4 regions of the Colwellia sp. MEBiC06753 genome follow, and region 4 is predicted to be linked to each of the others. Evidence: predicted binding sites of a transcription regulator. Region 4 holds the regulator's gene; each other region holds the start of a gene.
What was found. Region 4 encodes FliA, which starts transcription of late flagellar genes. Its sites were predicted from a motif close to CTAAAGNTNNNNNNNNNNNNGCCGATA; they were not measured.
Positions count from the first base shown of each region.

Region 1 (3,152 bases), on a different contig from region 4:
AAATAACGTGTGTGTCACTGCATTTAACCAGCGCCGTAAAACTATTCGCAACAGCTTTAAAAAATTGCTGTCAGCTGAGCAGTTAACTGAGTTAGGGTTAGATCCAACGCTAAGGCCTGAAAATTTAACCATTGATAATTATATTGCGCTAGCCAATTATATCTACGACAACCCAACAGCAGCTGAATAACATGAGCATCACAGAACAACAAGCACCTGCGATTTCTGTCAAAGTATCTTCGCAATTCTTGGCTGAACAATCAGATATCGACGCCGAGCAATATGTGTTTAGCTATACCATTAATATCACCAATCATGGCTCTCATAGTGCGAAGTTACTTACTCGGCGTTGGGTAATCACCGACGCGAATGGTGATGAGTCTATTGTCGAGGGTGAGGGCGTTATTGGCAAACAGCCAACAATTGCGCCCGGTAAAACCTTTACCTATACGAGTGGCTCGGTATTTAAAACGCCTGTAGGTACTATGCATGGCAACTATCAAATGATTGATGAGCAACAGCAGCGCTTTTGGGTAGATATTCCTGTATTTCGACTGGCGTTACCTAATATTTTAAATTAATTATGGCATTGTATTTAGTCGGTGATATTCAAGGATGTTTTGACGAATTAGATGCTTTGTTATCGAAAGTCGATTTTAATCCTCAATCGGATCAACTATGGCTTGCAGGTGACTTAGTTGCCCGAGGGCCTAAATCGCTGGAAACCTTAGAATTTGTCAAATCATTAGGTAACAGCGCCAAGACAGTACTTGGTAATCACGACCTACATTTGCTTGCCATAGAGGCAGGATTAAAAAAGCCTAAAAAGTCTGATTTACTTTCGCCACTTCTTAGCGCACCGAATCTTCACGATTTAACGAACTGGTTAGCGCAGCAACCTCTGCTCTTAAAGCTACCAAAAACCAAAGCCTATATGTCACACGCAGGCCTTTCGCCACAATGGACGATTGAATTAGCTAAAGAAAACGCTAAATTTGCGCAAAACAAAATAGCTGGTAAAAAGCGCGAAAAGTGGCTCAACATCATGTACGGCGAACGTCCAAACAATTGGCATATGGTAAAAACTAAAATTCACAGATTTCGTTATACCATTAATGCTTTTACACGAATGCGGTATTGTTACAGCGATGGCAGCCTAGACTTTGATTGTAAAGATTCACCAAGTTATGCCCCTAAAACATTATTACCCTGGTTTAAACTAGCTAACTTAGCCAATACTAGCTGGATTTTTGGTCACTGGGCAGCGTTAATGGGGCATTGTAACGTCGCCAATGTTTATGCTTTAGACACAGGATGTGTTTGGGGCAACCACTTAACAATGCTACGTTGGCACGACAAACAAATTTTTACCCAAGAAAAGTTATATTAATGTCACAAATTCATTGTTTAAATGTTAAGCTGCATTTCTTTTGTCTTTTCTTTTGGTGAAAAAGATATTTCACTTGTTATAATGACCAAAGTGTCTAAATTTATATCAGCTCTTGTCGATATTAAAAATAAAGCGTGACAAATATATTAAAGTAATCAATATTTCAGTTTTTTGGTTACCAATTAAACCCTTATTACGTTAACTCCAAATGGTGGTGTCTATGAATTTAACCGTTGCAGTTAAGATTATTGGCGGTTTTACAATCATTGCAATTATGCTTGTAATTACCAGTATATCTTCATTGTTAAATCTCAATAATATTCACAATTCAACAAAGAAAGTAAGCGACTTGGCTATTCCAATGCTTGCCGGTAGTAACGATTTAACCATCGAGCTTACCGAAATGTTTAATAATACATTACGTGCTTACTACCAAACTGAATTGACGCCATTGGCAGAGAATAAAGAAGCTTATAGCCAGAACAAAGTGGTATTTGATCAAGCATATAAGAAACTAAAATTAGTCGCACAATCAGAACAAAAGTTGATCAGCAACTTAAACAAGTTAGACGGCGTTTATGAGCTTATTGGACAAAATATTGAATCGGTAATTGCCAATCGCCAAACCAGTATTGAACAACTTGCCGCATTAAGTGACAATGTTGACACTTTAGAAGAAGTCGCGGATGACTCTGCAACCTTATTACTTGACCTCTATGATCACGACCTAGCTGATACTAAGCTAGCCGATGCATTAAAACAAAGTAGCAGCATTGAAACGTCGTTAAACTCAATTGTAAGCTCGGCATTCGAGTACAGAGATTCGATTAATCCACAAACGGTTGAATTTGTTACTACCGACTTACTTAACCAAGCTGGTCAGTTATCAACAAACATCCAAAATGTTATCGCTGAATTAAACAAGGCGGGTGTTGACGACGAAGCTGAACAACTAACCGAAGCATTGGATACCATTAGCTCGTTAATTGCCGAAAATGGTAGCATTATGCTGGCAAAAGCAGCGCAATTAGACGCAATTGCCAAAGCAACTGCTGCTCTTGATAGTACTAAAAATGAAATTGCTAATGCCAATGTCATTTTAGGTCAACAGCAAAAATTAGCGGATGAGGCTACAGTAGAAGCCAAGCAAATGGTACAAGATTCAGTAAATAGTGGTAATACTCAAACGATTATTATCATGATTATTTCGATCATTGCAGCCATCGTAATCACTCGCATCACATTGATCAGCATTATTCGTCCATTGAATCGCGTCAACGACATGCTAAATATCGTTGCGTCTGGCGATTTATCTCATAAGCTTGATGAAAGTGGTAAAGATGAGTTTGCTACATTAGCTCGCAACTGTAACTTGCTAATTGATAGCCTACGTAACCTTATTCAGAGTATTGTTAGCCGCTCTACGCAGCTAGCTGCTGCCGCAGAAGAAACTTCGGCAGTTACCGCACAAAGTACCACAGCAATTGAAGAACAACGTAATCAGGTTGAACAAGCCGCTTCAGCAACAACTGAAATGAGCAGCACCTCACAAAGTGTTCTTTCAAGTGCTAATGACGCCTTAGGTGAAATTAAGCAAGCCGATGATGAAGCTGAGCGAGTTAAAGCGATTTCAGGCAAAAACCGTGAAACTATTCAACTATTGGCTCAGGAAGTTGAGTCAGCTTCACAAGTTATCAATAAACTTCAACAAGACAGTGCGTCTATCGGTGGCATTCTTGATGTTATCCGTGGCATTGCAGAG
Region 1 is NZ_JBQMTM010000004.1:104,381-107,532, reverse strand. It holds gene rsmA (16S rRNA (adenine(1518)-N(6)/adenine(1519)-N(6))-dimethyltransferase RsmA) at 1-190, shown strand, start outside; gene apaG (Co2+/Mg2+ efflux protein ApaG) at 192-581, shown strand; gene ACOB82_RS04925 (symmetrical bis(5'-nucleosyl)-tetraphosphatase) at 584-1,390, shown strand; gene ACOB82_RS04920 (HAMP domain-containing methyl-accepting chemotaxis protein) at 1,611-3,152, shown strand, end outside.
Region 1: the regulator FliA is predicted to act here: its motif matches at 1,485-1,511, upstream of ACOB82_RS04920 (HAMP domain-containing methyl-accepting chemotaxis protein).

Region 2 (3,152 bases), on a different contig from region 4:
TTTAACGGCGATATTGACGATTATCAGCAATGGTTAAATGACGATAAAAAGGCAACCATTCAAAGCAATAGCACGAAAGCTGAACAAGCAACTGAAAACACGACAATTGATAAAAAACAACAACGCCAACAACAGGCTGAATTGCGTAAGCAAACCGCGCCAATGCGCAAGCAGGTGGAAAAACTGAATCAACAAATGAGTAAATGGCAGGTCGAATTGGATGAAGTTGAAACAATTCTGGCCGATGGCGCTATTTATCAATCTGACGATAAAACCAAATTGGCAGAGCTATTAAAATCTCAGGCGCAGTTGTCAGAACAAATTGAAAATGCCGAAATTGAATGGCTTGATTTGGAAGAAAAAATTGACGCAATTATGAATCAACAATGAAATAAATTGCGATAAACAGATGAAATTCAACGCGAATTTAAAAACGCTTTGCTACACTACTGATAACACGTTCATTTAATAAGAAGAGAGTTACTATGAACAAGCTAAGTCAAATTACTGCGGTTTTACTAGTGGTGTTATCATCTTATAACGTCAATGCTAATGCCGACTTAAAAACTGGTATTTATGAATTAAATCGCGGCCAATTTAAAGCGGCTATGACAGAATTTGAACCACTGCTAGAAGAAGGCTATGCACCTGCACAATATCAAGTGGGCTTAATGCATAAAAACGGCTGGGGCATGAAAAAAGACTTAAATAAAGCGTTTGAACTTTTTTCGCTAGCAGCTGAGCAAAATTACCCCGATGCACAATTTGAATTAGCACTGATGTACACCGAAGGTGAGCCAGTAGCAAAAGACAGCAAAAAAGCCTTTGAATACACGCAAAAAGCTGCCGACAAAGGGCTTGCCAGTGCGCAATTTAATTTAGGCGTAATGTATGCTGAAGGTATTGGCACCTATCGAGATAACACCAAAGCATTTAATGAATATCAAAAAGCCGCCAAGCAAAATTATGCGTTAGCACAATTTAATTTGGCGCTTATGTATTTTGAAGGTAAAGGCACTGAAAAGAGCTTAGAGCAATCATATATCTGGAATACCATCGCCAGTTTTAACGGCTACGCTCCTGCAGAAAATAGCCGTATATTAGATGAGCGAAAAATGGGCACTGCCGATATTCAAAAAGCCCGAGAAAAAGCAGATAGCTTATACCAAAGCTTATTAGCTCAAGCGGAGCTTCGTGCAAAAAGCAGCGATTAAATTAGCTACAGATATAAGTAAATGTAATCAAGAATTAAACTTTCAACCGCGAATTTGATCTACATCACAATCCGTTTCTGCTCCTTATATACAATTAATATCAGCACGATATAAGGAGCATGTTATGGACATCTTAAAATCTTTTTTTAATGACCCTGTTTTTTGGTTTTCATTTGGCGGTTTAGCCATAGTGTTGATTATTTGTAGTTATTACATTTATTTTTTTATGAAAAAAATAAATGAAACGTCTTAATGATATCAACCACTTAATAATAATGATTACGTAACCTAATAATTGCGCAGAAATAGCGGTTATTTTTCGCACACTTTTTGTTGCTAATTTGCTATACTGCCAAGTATTACTTGGAACAGAATAGAGGTTACGTAGTTATGGCTTTATCTGTCAATCAGCAATCTCCAACCCTAAGTTTGCTTGAGCGCTTACGTGTTGAACAAGAGAACAAACAAGAAAAGTTGGCATCTGCCAAGCGCATTAATAGCGCAGCGGACGACCCTGCTGGCTTACAAATAGCCAATCGCCTAACATCACAAATCAATGGCGATGCTCAATTAAGCGTTAATTCGCAAGACCAAATCAATTTAAATAACATTAAAGAAGCAAGCTTTAGTGCAATTTCAGATAGCTTACAACGAGCAAATGAATTGTCTGTGCAGTCTGGTAGTCCATTAAGCGATCCGTCAGCAATTCAAGGTGAACTTGATCAAATCACCGAGCAAATTAATACCATTTCTGAAGAAGTACTTGGAGATCCTAATTTAATCTCTGGTTTAGACGCCAATGACCCAGCAGCAACGCAAGCTGCGTTAGAGGCGGCCTATGATTCAATTAGCCAACAAACCTCCAGCTTAGGTGCAAGCTCGAATGGCTTAAGTAGCCAAGTTAATACTTATGAAACTTCAGTGGTTAATGTCAGCGCATCTCGCTCACGTATTCAAGATACCGACTTTGCTAAGGTGACTGCCGAACAAGAACAGCTAAATACCTTATTGCAAACCACAATTATTGCGAAAAAAGACGAAGAAGCGCGTAAAGGGCTTTTAGTTAATCAACTAGTTTAATTACTCCGTTAATCGCTATAATACTAAGCTCGCTACACGTGGGCTTTTTTATTGCCATATGATTATTAATAGTAAATTTAAACCTGCTTGGTGGCTGTCGAGCCCTCACTTACAAACCATTTTAGCCAAAGGGCTAAATAAGCATGACAATATTGAATGGTATAAGTCAACGCTGGAAACCCCGGATGATGACTTTATTGATATTGCTTGGACTGAGTTACCTGAAAAAAGCAGTACCAAGCCATTAGTGCTAATTTTACATGGCTTAGAAGGTTCGGCAGAAAGTCACTACGCCAAAGGCATGTTACAAGCAATTAAGGCGCAAAATTGGGTTGGTGTGTTAATGCATTTTCGCGGCTGCAGTGGCAGGCCTAATCGTAAAGCTAGGTCTTATCACAGTGGTGATACCCGAGACGTTGCGTTTTTTAGCCAGTGGTTAAACAAGCAATTCCCTGAGATGAAAAAGGCAGCGATTGGTTTTTCACTGGGGGGTAATGTGCTCACCCGCTACCTTGCGCAACATCAAGATCATCCATTTAGTGCCGCGTCCATTATTTGTGCGCCTTTAGATTTAGCCAGTTGTAGCAAGCGTATTAGCCAAGGCTTCTCTAAGGTTTATCAAAAATATTTGGTGGATATGCTGAAAAACTCGACTCAGATTAAGATAAACCAACAGCTATTGCCTGATATTCAAGCTAATAAGTTAGCCGCTGTTCGCAAGCTGTGGGATTTTGATCAAATGGTCACGGCACCAATAAACGGTTTTAATGACGCCGCTCATTATTATCACGAAGCTAGCGGTAAGCCGGTAATGCACAAAATAGCGATTCCCAGCTTATTCATTCACGCCGCCGATGA
Region 2 is NZ_JBQMTM010000019.1:29,184-32,335, reverse strand. It holds gene ACOB82_RS14485 (ATP-binding cassette domain-containing protein) at 1-390, shown strand, start outside; gene ACOB82_RS14480 (tetratricopeptide repeat protein) at 486-1,214, shown strand; gene ACOB82_RS14475 (flagellin) at 1,605-2,294, shown strand; gene ACOB82_RS14470 (hydrolase) at 2,353-3,152, shown strand, end outside.
Region 2: the regulator FliA is predicted to act here: its motif matches at 1,503-1,529, upstream of ACOB82_RS14475 (flagellin).

Region 3 (3,152 bases), on a different contig from region 4:
AAATCAGGGCCATTATCACAACCCGCTAACATAAAAGAGGCAAGAAAATATAAAGGGGCTCGGTTCATTAATTACTCAGTCTAATTTATAGATTATTTTTGTGTAAGTGCTGGCGAAAACTTTCACGCTGCATTACAATATGCGCCGCATCAAGCGGGTAGCTATTATTTATTATAGGTATTAAAGATTAATATTAGTGTAAAACTGATATTTTAGCTGATTTTAAAATAATAGTTTATCGTTCAATCTACTGAATTAAAAGGTTTTAAGTAATGACTTCTCATCTTGAGGAACAATACCAATCTAGCTGGCAAGAGCGTCAGACTTTCGCAGAAAATATGTTACCTATGATCAGCCAACTTTTCCGTAATAAAGGAATTGAAGTGGCGGTTTATGGTCGTCCATTAGTGAATGCTTCGGCAATTGATATTGTTAAAGCGCATAAGTCTGTAGCATTACACGAAGACAGCAAGCTGCGACTAAGAGAGAGTTTTCCATTTTTAGAAGCATTAACTAAAATGCCTTTATCACCAGCTCGCATCGATATTGGTAAGCTAGCATACAATTACTTATTTTTAGGTGGCGCAAATGGTCTTACTATTGAGCAATATTTAGAAAAAGAATTAGCTGACATTTTAGAAACCAATGCTCCAGCTTCAGAAGCTCAAGATGTTGTACTGTATGGCTTTGGTCGTATCGGTCGTTTATTAGCGCGCTTATTGATTGAAAAAACGGGCCCAGCTTCAAAACTGCGCTTACGCGCGATTGTTATCCGTCCTGGTAAAGATGGTGATTTAGCAAAGCGTGCTAGTTTATTACGTCGTGATTCAGTACATGGTGCGTTTAATGGCAGCATTACTATTGATGAAGAAAATAATGTAATTAAGGCAAATGGTGCGTTTATTCAAGTGATTTATGCAAAATCACCATCAGATATTGATTACACTCAATACGGAATTAACAACGCATTAGTGGTTGATAACACAGGTATTTGGTCAGATGAAGAAGGTTTAGGCCAACATCTTCAATCAAAAGGTGTTGCTAAAGTATTACTTACAGCACCAGCTAAAGGCGATATTAAAAATATCGTTTATGGCGTTAACCACGATATGATTTTAGCTGAAGATAAAATTATCTCAGCAGCAAGCTGTACGACTAATGCTATTACTCCAGTATTAAAAGCAGTAAATGATAAATTTGGTATTAAGAATGGTCATGTAGAAACAGTACATTCTTATACTAATGACCAAAACTTAATTGATAATTACCATAAATCTCCACGTCGTGGTCGTAGTGCACCACTGAATATGGTAATCACGTCAACTGGTGCTGCAAAAGCGGTTGCTAAAGCGTTACCAGAATTGAAAGGTTTACTTACTGGTAACGCGATTCGCGTACCAACACCCAATGTGTCAATGGCGATTATGAACTTAAACCTTAAAGCTGCAACAACGGCGGAAGGTTTAAATGATTACTTAAGAGAGATTTCACTGAAATCAGATCTACAAAACCAAGTTGATTACACTGCGTCTACTGAAATTGTGTCAACAGACTTAGTAGGTTCTCGTTACGCTGGTGTTGTTGATTCACAAGCAACAATTGTAGATGAAGATCGCGCTGTATTATATGTATGGTACGACAACGAGTTCGGTTATAGCTGTCAGGTAGTGCGTGTAATGCAGGAAATGGCAGGTATTTTTGTACCGACATTACCTAGAGCGTAAAAACCTCGAACATAATCAGTAAGAGCGTAGTTGCACTTAAATTGGTTACTGATAAAAGGAGCGTAAGCTCCTTTTTTTTATGCTATTTTTATTATAAATAGAGCGCCAAAATAATTGCTAAATAAATACTAAAGCAAACTCAATAGCTGCCGATAAACTGATAACCCTTATCGTTTAATGCAGTAACCAAGGTATATCACTATGACTATAACTATTCATGGAAACAGTTCAATGAACGTTGATTCAGGCTCGGCACTTGAAATTAAAGGTGCAAAAATGGCTAAAGATCAAATGGAAATTGAAGGTAAAATGGCGCTTGAGCTAATTGAATCAGCCGCAGCAAGCATTCCTAATGTGAATCCGCCAACATTATCATCAGGCAATAACGTTAATATCAAAGTTTAAGTTATTACGTAACCTAGGTACGTATAAGTAGTATCAAACCTGAGTTACCTAGTGTTATTTTAAAACTGATCAAATACAGCGTGCAGGCTTAGGTAAGCCTGCATATTTTGTTGCCTGTTTTGCTGGGCCGTCAGGGAATAAGCGATATAAATATCGACTGCTCGCTTTTTCTTCGCCAAACTCTGCTTTCATCGCTTTTGTTAGCGCACGAATGGCTGGTGAGGTGTTATAGGTTAAATAAAATTGACGCACGAAACGGATCACTTCCCAATGAGCATTAGTAAGCTCAATACCATCTTTTTCCGCAAGCTCAGGGGCAAGAGTTTCTGTCCACTGCGTGAAATCTTTTAAATAGCCGTGCTGATCTAAAGCAATATTTTCTAACATAAGTTTAAGTGATTCTGTGTAAGTCGTTACCAAGTGATTGTTTGAGCAGCTTCAATTGTTAATTGCACTAATTGCTCCATCGATATTTCTACAATAGCTCTATTATTTTCAACAGCACGAGCTTTAAAATGATGCTCGATCACATAAATGTTGTTATTACCTATTTTAGCCGATGCTTGTTCAATTAATGGATGCTTTAAGCCATAGCAACCGTCGTCAAGCAACACTATTTTGTCATTAACCTCAATTAATGAAACAACGGTATTAAGCAATGGCGAGGCAAAAGGGGATTGTCGAATTAGGTGTAAACTGCTCATATTAAAAAGTTAATACCGTTTTATAAGATTTTAACGTTGAATTTAACTCTGTTGATGTTAATGCCGTTAAGCCATCAATCGTTTTCAATTGACTTATTGTCAGACCTCGCTCTTCCAAAGAGCGCTGACAAACAAAAATATGGTCAATATCGTAAAAGGTTAGGGCATCTAGCGTTTTTAAGTAATCTTTAACCTTGACTAATTCACCTTGATGGTTGGCTACTAACTGCCAAACCCCATCGCCAATAAAAAACAACGCTATTTCTTGCTCATAAGAGCCATAAATTAACGCCATATCTAACGCTTCTTTACCATTTAA
Region 3 is NZ_JBQMTM010000003.1:176,105-179,256, reverse strand. It holds gene ACOB82_RS03970 (DUF2989 domain-containing protein) at 1-68, opposite strand, end outside; gene ACOB82_RS03965 (glyceraldehyde-3-phosphate dehydrogenase) at 273-1,724, shown strand; gene ACOB82_RS03960 (cytoplasmic protein) at 1,926-2,129, shown strand; gene ACOB82_RS03955 (TusE/DsrC/DsvC family sulfur relay protein) at 2,199-2,516, opposite strand; gene tusB (sulfurtransferase complex subunit TusB) at 2,543-2,833, opposite strand; gene tusC (sulfurtransferase complex subunit TusC) at 2,835-3,152, opposite strand, start outside.
Region 3: the regulator FliA is predicted to act here: its motif matches at 1,853-1,879, upstream of ACOB82_RS03960 (cytoplasmic protein).

Region 4 (3,152 bases):
TTGGCCAAGCTTGCTGCACGCTTTGCCCAAATTCATGGGGCAGATGAGTTGTTGTTAATATCAACTGATACTTACCGCATCGGTGGGTTTGAGCAACTCGAGACCTACGGCAAAATTATTGGTTGCTCGGTCAAGCTAGCGAAAGATGCCCAAGTATTAGAAGCACTGCTACAACAATACAGCAACAAAAAATTAGTATTAATTGATACCGCAGGCATGGGACAACGAGATATGCGCCTTGCTGAAAACTTATCGGCATTAGTGTCAAATTCTCGCCTACGCATTCGCAATTATTTAGTATTAGCCGCTAATACTCAACAAGCTGTAATGCAAGAAAATGTCGAGCGCTTTAAGAAAGTGCCATTGTGTGGATGTATCTTTACTAAGCTGGATGAAGGGCTAAGTATGGGCGAAATTATCTCTACTTCAATTCAAAATGCATTGCCAATTGGTTATCTAACAGACGGTCAACGCGTACCGGAAGATATTAAAGTTGCAAATGCTGAAAAATTGGTTAGTCTTGCAGAGAAAATAGCAAACAAATCAGCAATGAAATTCAATTTTGTTGCTAATAAACAACCAATAGCATCGGCTGCTTTTGGTTAACCATGAGAAGTTGTAGATGATAGACCAAGCGAGCGGCTTAAGAAAAATGCAAGATTTAAAACAAGTCAAAGTAATCGCAGTTTCTGGCGGCAAAGGTGGGGTAGGTAAAACGAACGTTTCGTTAAATACCGCTATAGCGCTAGCTAAACAAGGAAAGAAAGTACTGGTTTTAGATGCCGACTTAGGTCTTGCTAATGTCGACGTAATGCTGGGCTTACGTGTTCAAAAGAATATTTCTCATGTGCTCAGTGGCGATTGCGAATTAGATGACATTATTATTGAAGGACCATGTGGGATTAAAATTATTCCTGCTACTTCTGGTACTCAATCTATGGTTGATTTAACGCCATCAGAGCATGCCGGCTTGATTCGCGCTTTTAGTGATATGCAAACCGACTTTGATGTGTTGATTGTTGATACTGCCGCCGGCATTTCTGACATGGTATTAAGCTTTTCTCGTGCAGCGCAAAACGTTATGTTAGTGGTGTGTGATGAACCTACTTCTATTACCGATTGTTACGCATTGATGAAATTGTTAAGCCGTGACCATGGCGTATTTAAATTTAAAGTAGTTGCCAATATGGTGCGTAGCATCAAAGAAGGACAGCAATTATTTGCTAAACTAACCAAAGTAACCGATCGTTTTCTAGATGTGGCAATTGAGCTAGTGGCTATTGTGCCGTTTGATGAAAACATTCGAAAATCAGTTCGTAAACAACAGGCCATTGTAGAAGCGTTCCCTGAATCTCCAGCGGCTAAAGCGTTCACTGAGTTAGCAACCAAAGTTAACCAGTGGCCAATACCTAATGTGCCATCAGGCCATTTAGAATTTTTTATCGAGCAACTTCTAGATAAATAACTGGGTACGGAGCTTAAGTGGTTAAAGCCAATGCTTATACTAGCTATCAAGATAAGTCGACGTTAATACAAGAATATACGGTTCTTGTTAAGCGTATCGCTTACCATCTTTTGTCACGATTACCGGCAAGTGTCATTGTTGATGACCTGATTCAGTCGGGCATGATAGGATTGCTAGAAGCTGCTAGCAATTTTGATAACGCTAAAGGCGCCAGTTTTGAAACCTTTGCAGGCATTCGTATTCGCGGTGCTATGCTGGATGAAATTCGAAAAGGTGACTGGACCCCACGCTCGGTTCATAAAAATAGTCGAATGATCAGTGATGCAATCAAGGCATTAGAAGCTAAATATGGCAGAGATGTTACCGATGCAGAAGTAGCTGAAAAACTTGATATTTCATTAAATGAATACCATCATATCCTAAACGATGTCAGTTCGGGTAAAATCATCGGTATCGAAGACTTAGGCGTTAGTGATGATGTCATCACATATGAAGACGGCTATGAAAGCGATGACCCGTATCATACAATTGAACAAGTTACATTTAAAAAAAGACTGTCAGAGTGTATTTCGACTTTACCTGAGCGAGAAGCTTTAGTACTGTCACTCTATTATGACGAAGAGCTTAATTTGAAAGAAATTGGTGAAGTTTTAGACGTTAGTGAGTCTAGAGTCAGTCAAATACACAGTCAAGCTATGCATCGTTTAAAAGCTCGTATGCAATCTTGGCAAAGTTAAGTAAAATAGTTTGTAAACTTATTAAGATAATTCACCGGAGGGTGCCTTGGATAAAAATATGAAAGTGCTAGTTGTTGATGACTTTTCAACAATGAGACGAATTGTTAAAAACTTATTACGCGATTTAGGCTTTACTAATATTCAAGAAGCTGATGACGGTAGTACAGCCTTACCTATGCTTCAAGGTGGTGACTTTGACTTTGTGGTGACTGACTGGAACATGCCAGGCATGCAAGGTATCGATTTATTAAAAGCCATTCGCGCAGATGAAAAGTTAGCACATATTCCGGTATTGTTAATTACAGCAGAAGCGAAGAAAGAACAAATCGTTATGGCTGCGCAAGCAGGGGTAAATGGTTACATCGTTAAGCCTTTCACTGCTGCAACGTTGAAAGAAAAGCTAGATAAAATTTTTGAACGATTAGGGTAAGCACTCTGCTCGCGAGGGAATGGTATGACTAAAGTATCTGGCGGAAATATCACGTTAGAGCAAGCCAAGCAATTGGTTGAGTTTCTGGAAAATGAACAGCAAAGTGAAGCTGATAAGCTGCTTTCAGAAATTCAAAGCCCTATAAATTCAGAACTATTTGCAGAAATAGGGAAGCTTACACGTCAATTACATGATTCTATGATGAATTTTCAATTGGATTCTAGAATTAATGATTTGGCAAACGCTGATATTCCTGACGCAAAAGAACGTCTAACTTATGTAATTACTCGCACCGAAGATGCGGCTAATAAAACAATGGACGCGGTAGAGTCAATATTTCCGGTTGTCGATACTATCCAGCAACAAGTTAAGGCGGTAGACCCGCTTTGGAATAAGTTAATGCACAATGACCTTAAGCTTGGTGAGTTTAAGGAATTATGCATTGATATTGATAAATTACTGAAAACTACTTCAACAGAAACTGAGCATATGCATGCGTTAATGACGGATGTATTAATGG
Region 4 is NZ_JBQMTM010000013.1:41,471-44,622, reverse strand. It holds gene flhF (flagellar biosynthesis protein FlhF) at 1-606, shown strand, start outside; gene ACOB82_RS11230 (MinD/ParA family protein) at 623-1,465, shown strand; gene ACOB82_RS11225 (RNA polymerase sigma factor FliA) at 1,483-2,202, shown strand; gene cheY (chemotaxis response regulator CheY) at 2,249-2,632, shown strand; gene ACOB82_RS11215 (protein phosphatase CheZ) at 2,657-3,152, shown strand, end outside.